Regions from separate parts of the Metabacillus litoralis genome, predicted to be linked through region 1. Evidence: riboswitches for the same ligand, from Rfam matches in the RefSeq annotation. Region 1 holds a riboswitch; the other holds the start of a gene.
The links. Region 1 has a riboswitch for cyclic di-GMP ahead of D9842_RS07635 (hypothetical protein). Riboswitches for the same ligand answer to the same signal wherever they lie in the genome.

Region 2: linked by a shared signal. The riboswitch ahead of D9842_RS06315 (EAL domain-containing protein) and the one ahead of D9842_RS07635 (hypothetical protein) in region 1 are both predicted to bind cyclic di-GMP.

The regions. Positions count from the first base shown of each region.
Region 1 is NZ_CP033043.1:1,614,361-1,620,399, forward strand. Features, by position in the region: gene D9842_RS07615 (MFS transporter) at 1-114, opposite strand, end outside; gene D9842_RS26265 (hypothetical protein) at 371-511, opposite strand; gene D9842_RS07625 (NAD(P)-dependent oxidoreductase) at 608-1,246, opposite strand; gene D9842_RS07630 (nucleotidyltransferase family protein) at 1,328-1,897, opposite strand; cyclic di-GMP riboswitch class I at 2,106-2,191, shown strand; gene D9842_RS07635 (hypothetical protein) at 2,249-2,575, shown strand; gene D9842_RS25755 (hypothetical protein) at 2,691-2,834, shown strand; gene D9842_RS07640 (helix-hairpin-helix domain-containing protein) at 2,922-3,380, opposite strand; gene D9842_RS07645 (DinB family protein) at 3,419-3,922, opposite strand; gene D9842_RS07650 (MOSC domain-containing protein) at 4,145-4,873, opposite strand; gene D9842_RS07655 (GNAT family N-acetyltransferase) at 5,156-5,914, opposite strand; gene D9842_RS07660 (FtsW/RodA/SpoVE family cell cycle protein) at 5,998-6,039, opposite strand, start outside.
Region 2 is NZ_CP033043.1:1,315,990-1,322,028, forward strand. Features, by position in the region: gene D9842_RS06315 (EAL domain-containing protein) at 1-1,676, opposite strand, end outside; cyclic di-GMP riboswitch class I at 1,762-1,844, opposite strand; gene D9842_RS06320 (hypothetical protein) at 2,032-3,042, shown strand; gene D9842_RS06325 (alpha/beta fold hydrolase) at 3,067-3,897, opposite strand; gene D9842_RS06330 (hypothetical protein) at 3,977-4,630, opposite strand; gene D9842_RS06335 (methyl-accepting chemotaxis protein) at 5,139-6,039, opposite strand, start outside.

The DNA.
Region 1 (6,039 bases):
AATAAGTGTTATAACAACGGGTTCTCCATAACCCAATCCAATTGATACAGCGCCAAAAATGACTGAGATGATCAACAAAAGGACACCAAAAAATTTCCTTATCTTCATTATCAAAGATGATACCCCCTTCCCCTTTTATACGGATGAGTATCCATTGAGGATTCAGTAAATGAGTAAACAGTCCAAAAGTCGGAGTGTAGGTTCTGGGATTTTTATAACAGAGGTACTTTGTTTTTAGGTCTTGTTTACTTTTCGTCCATTATTATTACTTGTTTTTCCTAGAAAAACAAAGGCAACAAGCAACGTAATCATACTACTAACAAAGAAGCCCACTGCGTATGTAGAAATATTCCCTTCCGATACTCTATCATTAAAATCCTAAAAAATGGATTCCGATACCATCACCATCAATATTTGTTCCAAACGACCTTAATTCTAGTCCTTTGTTTACCAACTGAAAAGCAATGAAAATAAGAAAAATAAAAACAATCCAACGAATAATTGCATTCATTTTATAGCCCACCTTTACAAAAATAAGAAAGTTACCATTTTTGATGTAGCTTTTTCGTGACACTAAATTCGCAAGTAATCAGTATACCCGGTTTTATTAATTTGAGATAAAGGGTGATTTTTGTATGTACTCTAGACTTTTAACTTGGTTAATGATAAAAGTCGCTATATCTTGATTTGTTATTGTAGTACCCGGCATATCTAATAGATTTTCTTTTATAAATCCCTTTTCCATGCCATCAACTATAAATGGAAGCCTAATTAGTGTCCACTTAATTAACGTGTTACGGCTAAGAATTTGCCATTCCTTTTTCTTATCGGTCATCATATTAGAATAGATACATTCAAACATCTTTGCTCCCACTCTATTCATAAAGCTCTTTTTATCTCCATTAATAGTTAAAGAGCCACCTGTAACCCCAATATAACGATCAATTTGTAATTCAGCCATTACCTCAAGTATCATTTCCGTTACATTACTATAAATCGGTTTCTCTCTGATTGGCTGGCCAAAAGAATTAATAACTACTTGACAATCTATTAGTAGTTTTTGAATATCCTCCAATTTTTGCACATTTCCTTCTACTATCTCAATCCTTTCGTCTCTGAAGCTTAACTTTGCTGGATTTCTAACAAGCATACGGACTTGATAACCGTTTTCTAACGCTCTAGAAGCAAGATAACGTCCTACCTTCCCCGTCCCACCAATTATAGCTATCTTATAAGACTTATCCATAACTATCCCTCTTTTAATCAATTTAAGATCACTTATACTCTGTTTTAGCTTAAGTTAAGACTCAATATCATATAAAAACATTTAATCGTTCCTAATATGGTGTATCTTTAAGTTAAACCAAATAGATCGCCAATTCTTCTTCGCTATTCGATCTTCATAAACCTCTACACGTTCTTTTGATTCTAGAAAGAAAGGTGTTGGCTTGACTTCTAAATTTACAACATCATTAATTCCGTGTGGAGCTATTAATTTTATATGGCCTTTTTCATCTAACTTTAAGCCAAGAGATGTAGCTGTTTCTGGAAATTTTGATATCGCATCTACAGAAGATAAATATGGAGGTAAATTACTTTTTAAATGCATTCTTGCTTCGTTCTTTACCGACCAAGGTACATCTGGCATTATGGTTTTTAGTTTTTCCTCAAGCATCTTTTCCTCTACTTCATTTATATTAGTAGAATCAAAGTAGATCACATCAACATCTGGAAGTCTCGTCCTTTCATTAAAATGATGAAGCGTGTCCCATATTTTTGAGCGAATAAATCCAGCACATATCCACCAATCCGGTAAGCCTAACATTTTTACAGATCTTAAAATCTCCATCATCCATTTATCCTGTTGTACAATTGAAATAATTTCTTTCTCATTCATTCTAAAAACCCCTATAAAAAATATGTAAAATTAACTTTGATATCACCAAAAATAATCATGCTATTTGATATTTACATTCGCCATTTTACCAATTAATCCCTTTCTTTTTTAACATAAAGCTATGTTAGTAAGATATAGTAAATAAGAAATAATAATTTTGTAGAATTTTGTTGAAATATAGGATAAAAGTCTTTAAAATCCTATATATAGTTGATAAAGGCAAACTTATCGAAAGGTAAGGACGCAAAGCTACGAGTCTAAAGTCTTAAAGACTATGACAGTCGGGTTGCCAATAGTTTATAGATTAAATAATGATTGATTGGTAACCCATTTATTAATGGGGGGATTATTATGAAGGATACTGAGATACAAGCTGCAATTAAAAAATTTAATCAATTATTAATGAGGTACCCTGATTCAAAGGAATCATCATTTTATTTTACTAATTTTCTTAAACAATTTCTAAGAGTGAAGAGCACAGCATCAGAAATTTGTTTAGTCTCATTTGTGACAATCATTGAACATGAAAAGCCAGAAGTATTCTATGAAATTCGTAAACGTGGAGAATATGATAATGTAATGAACTTTATCATCCATCTTACTACTGACTACGAGAAGGCTAAAAGTGATTTGAACAAACTAGCCAATGGTTCAAGAGAAATAGTAATTGTCCAATAAGCACTGATATTTTGAAGCATATCGTTATATAAAATACTAAAGTTTTATTTGTATTTTGGCATCTATAACGATTTTTAACGATCATATATTGATAAATTTTAAGGAATGATTAGAATTGAGTAATGAATGGATTAAATTAGTTGAGCAGTTAGAAAAAGAAGGAATCACACCAAAAGACGCAAATCAAATGATCCGCGGATACCAAATGATTAAAATGGTAATGAAAACCGTAAATGACATTGGAGAAGAAGAAGAATAGGATTTTTATCATTTGACGCGATGTAACTAAAGAGTACTTTGTTTACATAAAGAAGACGATCATTTATGAAAAATGATCGTTTTTTTATTACGTATACCAAGCATTTTTAGGTCTGTTTTCAGGGAAACCCACTTTTTCTCGATATGCTTTTCTCTCTTCAGTGAAATCAAACCATTGCTTATGGCATTTCGGGTTATTAGCATAGTGAACAACACAGCGAATTTGATCTTCAACACAGCTGTCAGTCCATACAGTTAACTTTTGTTCTAGTTCATCAAAAAGAGCAGCAGGATTTTTATCTTTGATTTCTGTTAATGAAAAAATATTTAATTTATAAACCAATTTTTCAGCTAATTTGTAACCAATAGAGGGTACAGTTTGAAATTCTGCTAAACCTTTTAAAGCTTTAGCTCTTGTGTTCGATATATTCAACATTTGTGCAATTTGTTCTGTATCAAAAGTATATAACTCATTTACACGAACTTTTACTCTTCTAAGCTGGGATTTTTCCTCGTCAGATAGAAGCAATTTAATAGATACTCCCATTATTCTCCTCCTATTTTGCAGCCAGACCTTCTTAATTTTTATATAGAGAATTCTTTTTCAGGCAATCCTAATATGTCTGTATTTTCTGGAACACGACCAAGCTGACGTAACATTGCAACTATTTGTCCCTTATGATGCGATTCGTGTGTAATTGAATGGAAAAGTAATTGATGGGGAGTTTTGCTTATAGCCCCACTGCCAGCTTTCCAGGCAGGCTCTTTTTCAATAAACTCATCAAGTTTGTTTTTGAATTGTTCGAAAACTTTCTCTACATAGTCATCAGCTTGTTGAAAATAGCGTTGAATATCATCTATTTTCATTTTATAAATAGTTTCCTTTGCAAGTAAAGGAGATGATGTTTCTGAAAGGACAAAAGAGCCTAACCAAGCATGATAGCAGCCCGCCACATGAACAAGAGAATCTCTAATACTCTTAAAACCAAAATCAAACTCTTTCGTCATATCCTCTTTATTCAGTTCTCTACACTGATCTAACAAAATCTGACGTGTTTGTTTGACCCATTCATATTCTATCTTCTCCATAGATCCTCCCACCCTTTTCCACTGGAAAATTTTTCTTATTATTATACACTAATATACATGATCATTACACCTAATGAAGATGAAATCTATCCTTACACGACAATCCATAGATTCTTTTATTTTAATTAAATATACAAACTCTCATAAACCAGAGCACTCTTATCCCAACTATTCGTCTATGAACAGCGTATACTATGTATGTATAATGCCATACCTCTAATCCTAATCTAAAAGTAAGACTTCATCACCTACTTGAATTCGTCCTGTTTTTGTAACAGAAGCATAAACCCCAAAATGATTATTTCTTTCTTTTGCAACCGTTTTAAGTAATGTGGCATCCTTTTCAGCATTTTCAGGATTAACTGTAATAATCATACATCTCTCGCAATGCCTTTTTAATTTTATTTCAACTTCATTTCCAATTTTTATCTGTCTGTTAAACCATTCCTCTTCAATAAACGGAATTTTTTCATTCAAGTCTATTAGTAAATTCGGTCGGAAACGTCTGTGTTCCACATTTGTTTTTCCCCACATTTCCTTTAATCTATTTAGGGAGGCATCCGTTACCAGCTGAATATGTTCTTCTTCGATTGCTCCTAATGGTACGTGTGACGGGGTAAACGTAATCGGTGAAATTTTACACTTAGATTTTTCTTCTATTTCTTTCGTGAGTTCTTCATTTCCCCAGCTAAACACCTTGCCTTGCGGAGTAATTACTTCAACATTTGGATAATCTTCTTGCGATTCCTCTCCAACAAATCTTGCTTTATATCTAGCCATTTCAGGAAACTGCGTGATCGTTAAAAACTTCCCTTGTCTCGTTTTATCTAAAAAGGCATGACTACGGTCTCCGTATAAACCATATTCCATAACTTGTGTTTCTTGTACATTCTCTCCATAAAAGGATTTTACAGGATGGCGAATAATTTCTTTAATATAACCTATTAACATTGTAATACCTCTCATTATTTTAATTTTTGATACACTAAAAGTATAACAACATTTGGTAAAATACGCCTTTCTTTCATATAGCGTTGAACTACTTTCCCCTCAACCCTAAATCATAAAGCCTACTACTTGATATCCTTCATAATCTCTCATATTTAAATGTTCCTGACAATTAATATGAAAAAGAGTAGTATTTTCATAGATACTACTCTTTTCTGTATGTGTGGCTCATTAATCCCTGAATTCAGATTAATGCTCCCTAAACATTTATGTCATGATTAAAAACTAATCTTGGTATACTTTTTGAGCTTCATATTTAAATCCACAATACTGATAATTTTGTTTTTTGTACATTTCTCTCGGAGTGTCTTCTCCATCTGCTATTAAAATTACCGTCTTTTCGGGAAATGTTTCCATTACAAATTTTTGTAGTCTACTTGCTATTCCTTTGTTTCGGAATTCTTCTTCAACAGCTAGGTTATCTATTTCTGCCGTTTCACTTGAGATAATGATATCAACATAGCCTGCTGGATTTCCTTTATAATACGCCAAGACCTGCAGAATATAGGGTTCTTTAAATTGACGTTTTATAAGGTCTTTTTTTTGTTTTGCAAACTCACTTCCATACTCTAAATCATGCTTATACTGGAGAGCAAGATATAATTCTACGTTTTTTTCTGTCACTGCTTGAATTTGTATATCAGGATTATTCGTTAATGCTGGGAAGTCTTTTGGTAGAATAGCAAATAATTCTATAAACCCAATCTCATAGCCTTCATCCGTCAGGTAAGCATTAAGTTCTGTTGTTGGTTTTTGATTAGCAGGAAAATAAAACTTAACATGCTTTTGACCGTTTTTCTGATGATATTCCCTTAAGTACTTTTCAACTGGTTTAAATTCAGGTAATGTTGGTAATTTCTTAAACTCTATAAAATTACTATCATATCTAACTAACATCTCAGGATAATGAAAGTGTCTATATAAATCATTTTCAGCCACTATTTTTCCAAGCGTATAAATATCTTCAAATGATACTTTTTCCATTGATTATTCTCCTAATTTTCAAAGTCTTCCCTCAATTTTATCATTAAACAATTAGGCTCGTAATGTTTCTTTTCACATTAACTCTAGCTACTTATAATTATGCTTTTACGACGATATACGCTTAA
Region 2 (6,039 bases), 300 kb from region 1:
GAGATAATTTGTCCTGTTTCTTCCGCAATGGGAATAAATTCAACAGGCGAAATTATACCTAATTCAGGGTGATTCCAACGCAGCAACGCTTCCATGCCATTGATCTTATTAGTCTCTAAATCTACCTTTGGCTGATAAGAAAGAGAAAAGTGATTTTTTTCGATAGCACATCGCAGTTCATTTTCTATTTTCATTTTTCTAGTATTTATTTTTTCTAGTTCCGTGTTATAAAATTTAAAGTTGTTTTTCCCATTTTCCTTCGCTAGATACATGGCAGCATCAGCATTTTTAAGAAGGTCCTCACCATTATCTCCATGATCAGGATATCTACTAATCCCTATACTTGGTGTGACGATAATTTCATGTTCATCTATTCGAAATGGCTGCGTAAATTCATTTAATATCCTATGGGCTATCATTGAACATTGTTCTTCTAAACCTTCAGAAACGATGATGACAAACTCGTCTCCGCCTAGTCTATAAATTTGAGCAGAATCATCTAAAGCGTCGCTAAGTCGTTCTGCTGTTTTTATCAAAACGTGATCTCCGCGATAATGTCCTAGTGTATCATTTATTACTTTAAATCGATCAAGGTCTAATAATAAGACAGCCATGCTTTTATTAGTAGCATGATTCAATCTTTCACTTAAATCCTCTTGAAAGCTAGCTCGATTATTTAAACCAGTCAATGGATCATGATAAGCCAAAAATTTATACTCTTCCACAAGCTTTTTATTTTTAGTTAAAACTCTAAGTTGGCGAGCTATAATCAAGTTCATAACAATGACCAAACCTAAACTAAGAAGATTTAGTTTCCATTCATAACTATGTGTAACTAAAACAATCAGAACGATTACACTAAAGTATGGAAAAATTCTTTCTCTAGTATCGAATGGATTCATAATGTGCAATCTTGTTTCGGCCCTATTATTCTTAGCGTAATAGCCTCCAATTCCTATCAATAAGATTGACACCATCCATAGAAAATCCGACAAACCTCCAGGCTGATACGTTTCCATCGTCGCTTGATATGCGTAATAAGAATCAGCTATTACTTGCAAAAAGAACCCAATAATAAGATATAAAAACATATTCTCTTCTTGTTTAACTTGTTGAATTAAATAGTAAAGAATCGTTATAACAAATAATATACTTAAACTTATAATAGGATAGGCAATATTTGTGATAATCATGATAAAAGATTCCGATTTTAAGATATTCGGTCTTATTAAATAATGTGCACTAACGGCTGTAGCTGATATCATAAAAACAACGATATTAAATATGTAGGAGCTAGTTGATGCAATAAGACTAAATTCTCTTACTTTATAAATCAAGGCCGATAAATAGAACATATAAGCTAAAAGCCAAATGAAATAAGAGTTATCAGGAAACAGGGTTGTACTTTCAAACAATTGGTGCTTAAACCATAAAGTATTTGATAGTATTGTCAGAATGACACCGATTCCTAATAAAAGCCAAAAGTATTTACTTTTCTTACTCATACTTTTATAAGCTTTTATGAGCCAAATCAAGCTAAGAATTCCAACAATGATTTGAACGAAAGTAAGTCCTAAAGATTCTAGTAAAGGATCATGTATAAAGATCTTCCAAGTGAAATAAATGAAAGCGGATACAAAAAGTGTGGTTGTAGGTAGTCGACCAATCTTTAGCATAGCAATCCCCCACTTAATTAAAAATAAAAGCTTTATAAAAATAAAAGGCTACTTCCAAATGGAAATAACCTTAAATCGTTATTCCTTTGGAAACTCAGCCACCATAGGTTTCCCCGTAGGTCTGTAGCTTTGCGTCATCATTTTTCAATGATTTTGCCTTTTCAGTGAATTTTTTTTAATTATTTCATTTATTTTATCATGTTTACCTTGTAAAAAATAGTCCTTTTTAACTATGAGAATCGTTTTGTGGAACGTTATGTCGAACATGCATGGAAATGGTTCCAATTTCATAAAGACAGGGCTTTCAAAAATGACTATACTTCTTTTACAACTATTATTTCGAGGTGAACACAGAGTGAAGGTATTTAGAAGCGCAATTGGTTTCATGTTTCTCCTATTTGTAGCGTTTTACCCTATTAATGCAAGTGCAGCAACGTTAAATGAAGCCCAACTTGCTGTGAAGAAAGCAGAAAGCTATGGAGGATCATTAAAATGGCAAATGTCTGTGGAAAGAAACAATGGAATTAGAGACATAGATATGAAGCTTTATAATGATACGAAAACTTATTATCAAAAAGCAGTCACTATTGTTTCTTCCTTAAAGAAAAGCACAGCTAAAACTCAATTAGAAGCTAGATTATCTAGTAATGTGAAACAACAAATTGATAAATCAGCCACTTATATTGATGCTTTAAAAGTTGGACAATCTGTAGAGGCAAAAAGATTAGAGCTTAAAAAACGCAATGATTCTCTTGTCATGAATCATGAGACAGTTATTCTTTATAACAATCTCTCTGCAGAAATCAAAAAGCTAGACCGAGTTGTTTCACGAGTGTATGGAAAGCCAAATCGTGATGCCTTTCGTGAAAAGTTTGTAAATCCAGCAAGATTAGAGCAAAACAGAATTATTTATCCTGTATCTGCCTTTATTGAACTGGAACGGGCAAAACAAGAATTGGCTAAAAATGAAGTGAATGTTGATTATGTTCTAGATCGATTTATTTTGATTGATCGCTTTCTAGAAAAAATCGAACAGGAATCTATTTACTTAAACATTGCGAGTAATCTTCACATCCTAGAAATGGAATTGGCTGACATGAATACCTTTGATGGACCAAGAGTCATTTCTGTTGAGGTGGTTGAAGACGCAGCTAATACGATTCGTGTTCTATTCAAAGGCGGAGAGGCAGATCCTGTAGAAGAGGAATACTATGAAATCGAGATACCATACGAGGTTGGGAAAAACAGTGTTATTGGCTTTGAGCATGGTGGCTATGAGTATTTGGTGAATATCTATTGGAATGAAGGTCAATTTGGCGGTTTATTTGCACATGTTATTGAGCTTGATTCTAGAATAATAGAATAGGTTCTAAGCAAAAAAGAGAAATCCTCATTCGGATATCTCTTTTTTTAGTTTACTAGATAGTAACCAGTCTTTAAATAAACTCTGAACGACCGCTCTTTTTTCAATCGTCATCAAGTGACCCGCCTGATCAAGGACTGAAAAGGAAAGATTAGAAAACATATCCAGAAAAGGAAGATAATCACGATAACCGCAAATAGAATCCTGTTTCCCTAAAATAAAAAGTGTAGGAGTATGTAAATTGTTCATGTCGCTAAACGGGTCATTCTTCAAGTAATACCCCTCTTCCCTCCAATTAGACAAAAGAAACTCGCGATCTGCTAATAAACGACCTGGCTGAATTGTACGGAGAAAGGATTCAATATTTTCCTTTGTTTGATAAACAAGTAAAGTGTTAATAGCACCTCTAACCTCGGGATCTATTGTTTTCAATACATCCTCATCTACTTCTCTTACCACTTTTATTGGTAAGGTTCTTTCTTTTTTATGGATGGCAGGTGCAAGTAAACACAAGCTCTTTACGGAATCTCTTTTTCTACTAAAAATTCCTTGAGCTAAATACCCTCCATAAGAATGACCTACTAACGAAAATGTGTGAACTTTTAACTCAGTCTCTATAAAAGAAAGAATTATATCTAAGAAATCTTGAGTAGACTTTAGACTTTTCCCAATCTTACTTTTCCCGTGAGCTGGAATGTCTATATAAATTCGCTGAAAGCCTTTCATATTGTGAAAAATAGGCTCGATCCAGGCTGTCATGGAGCGATGATCTGTTCCCATAGCATGTAAAATAAGAATAGGATGTCCCTCTCCATACGTTTCATAAAATAATTGACTATCTTTAAAATGAACGATCATCTATCATTCACCCTTTCATTATTGGTTATCTAAGAGCTGGATACTTTATCTAGAAACACAGAAGAATCATATGGATTAACTATAAAATGCGAATGTCCTCTCCCTCTATTAACTTAATATGAATACCCGTTGAGGTTCCCCCACCAATAGGATTCGGCACATCTGTTAGGTCAAGTAACGCTTTTACTTCAATCGTTTCTTCACTATTTCCTTCTATTGTAAATATGTGAGGGCCATTCAAATTCATGAGCGACTCCATTCGTACTTCATCTTCAGGGAAAAAAGAATCTAAAAATTCTATTTCAAATGAAACAGATTCACTGCTGCGATTATGCAAAACGATTGAGCATTCCCCATTTAATAGATCTTCGCTCACATGATCAAATTGACAGGTACCACTTCCATCATACGAAATGGCTGCTATCCCCTTAGCTAAGGTTTCTTGATACATGGTAATCAAAAGTGTTGGTAGAATTGAATAGACCAATATAACGATGATCATCGTTCTTACACGATATTTCTTTAAACCAATACCAAGTAAAATCATTGCCAGAATAAACAAGAAAGATCCAATGATTCCGAGTACAACGTACCCATCTTGGTCTCGAATTGGTAACATCATGAATGAAGCCCGTGCGTCAATTGTTTTATTAGTAGGATATGGAAAATAGAAGCTCATACATATACATAAAATCACAGCTGAACCAATGAGTGCTAGTTTGCTTTTTACCATGCTATCCCTCTTTAAATAAGTTTTCATTTTTATCTTGATAAGTTAAAGCTCAAAGGCAGTCACTACCTTCTGAATGCGCCTGCTCTCTATTGTTAGAGATAGATATGGTTCATTAGAATTCGTCTTACTCAGTTTCATGCAAACCATTCAGTTCGGAATGACGTTTTATCAGGTTGACGAGCTCTTGCTTTTGATTGTGTGATAGTTCATCCATAAGTTTCACGTCATAGTTTTTGACCTTATACTTATTATAATACAGGCTTCTCGTATTACGTAAGTGCTTGTGATAGGATTAGGCAATCATTTGATATGAATAGGGATAGCGTTTTGACTGTTTGAGCATTTGTAACAAAGATCGGTGAATTCACTCTTAGGTTATGAATGAGGAGAAAATAAGCCTTCTTCGATACAGCAAATATTTAGCAGACATAATAATCTATTGCTGTAATGAATGGAAAATAAAAAAACAATCAACTCTATTAGAGTAATGATTGTTTTTTCGGAAAAATCAAATTTTAAATTTACTTATTTCTACTCTTAGGTCATTTGCCATTTCACTTAACAACTGGGCAGAAGAAGTGATTTCTTCATTTGAAGCAGATTGCTCTTCTACAGTAGCTGCAACATTTTGGACACTAGATGAGGCTTGCACTGCAATGTCATCTATTTCTCTGATGCTTTCGGTCGTTGTCTTTGTTCTCTCATCAACCATGACCATAGCTTTAATTGCTGAGTCTGACTTATTTCCTATGTTGTGAACATATTGAACAATGTCTTTAAACGCTTCACCACTCTTATAAACCATGCCTCTTCCATCTTCGACAATGATCGTCCCACTATTTATAGAATCAACAGCCTCAGTGGTTTGAAGTTGTATCTCATTTACCAATTTTCTAATTTCTTCACCGGCTTTAGAGGAACCCTCTGCTAGCTTTCTAACCTCTTCGGCCACTACAGCAAATCCTTTACCTGCATCCCCAGCTCGTGCGGCTTCGATTGAAGCATTTAAAGCTAGTAAGTTTGTTTGATCCGCAATGTTAGTTATTAAGGAAACAATTTGACTGATTTCCTTAGATTTTTCTCCCAAAGTATTCATTTTTTGCGAAGAGGACAGAACTGAATGTTGTATTGTATCCATTTTATTAATCGTTTCATCTATTAACTTTAATCCAGAATCTGCCTTATCGTTTGTTACATTAGCTAAATCGGAAATCGTTTGAATAGAAGCTGCAACATTGTTTAATTCGTCACTAACTAATTTAGAAGATTTAAAGAGTTCGGATGTTTTCGCTGTTTGTAGTTCTGAACCAGATACAATAGCTTGAATGGCATTTGATATTTGCTCAACTGAAGCACTGCTTTGTTCGGTACTAACTTTAAAATCTTCTGAATACGAAGCAACTTTAGCA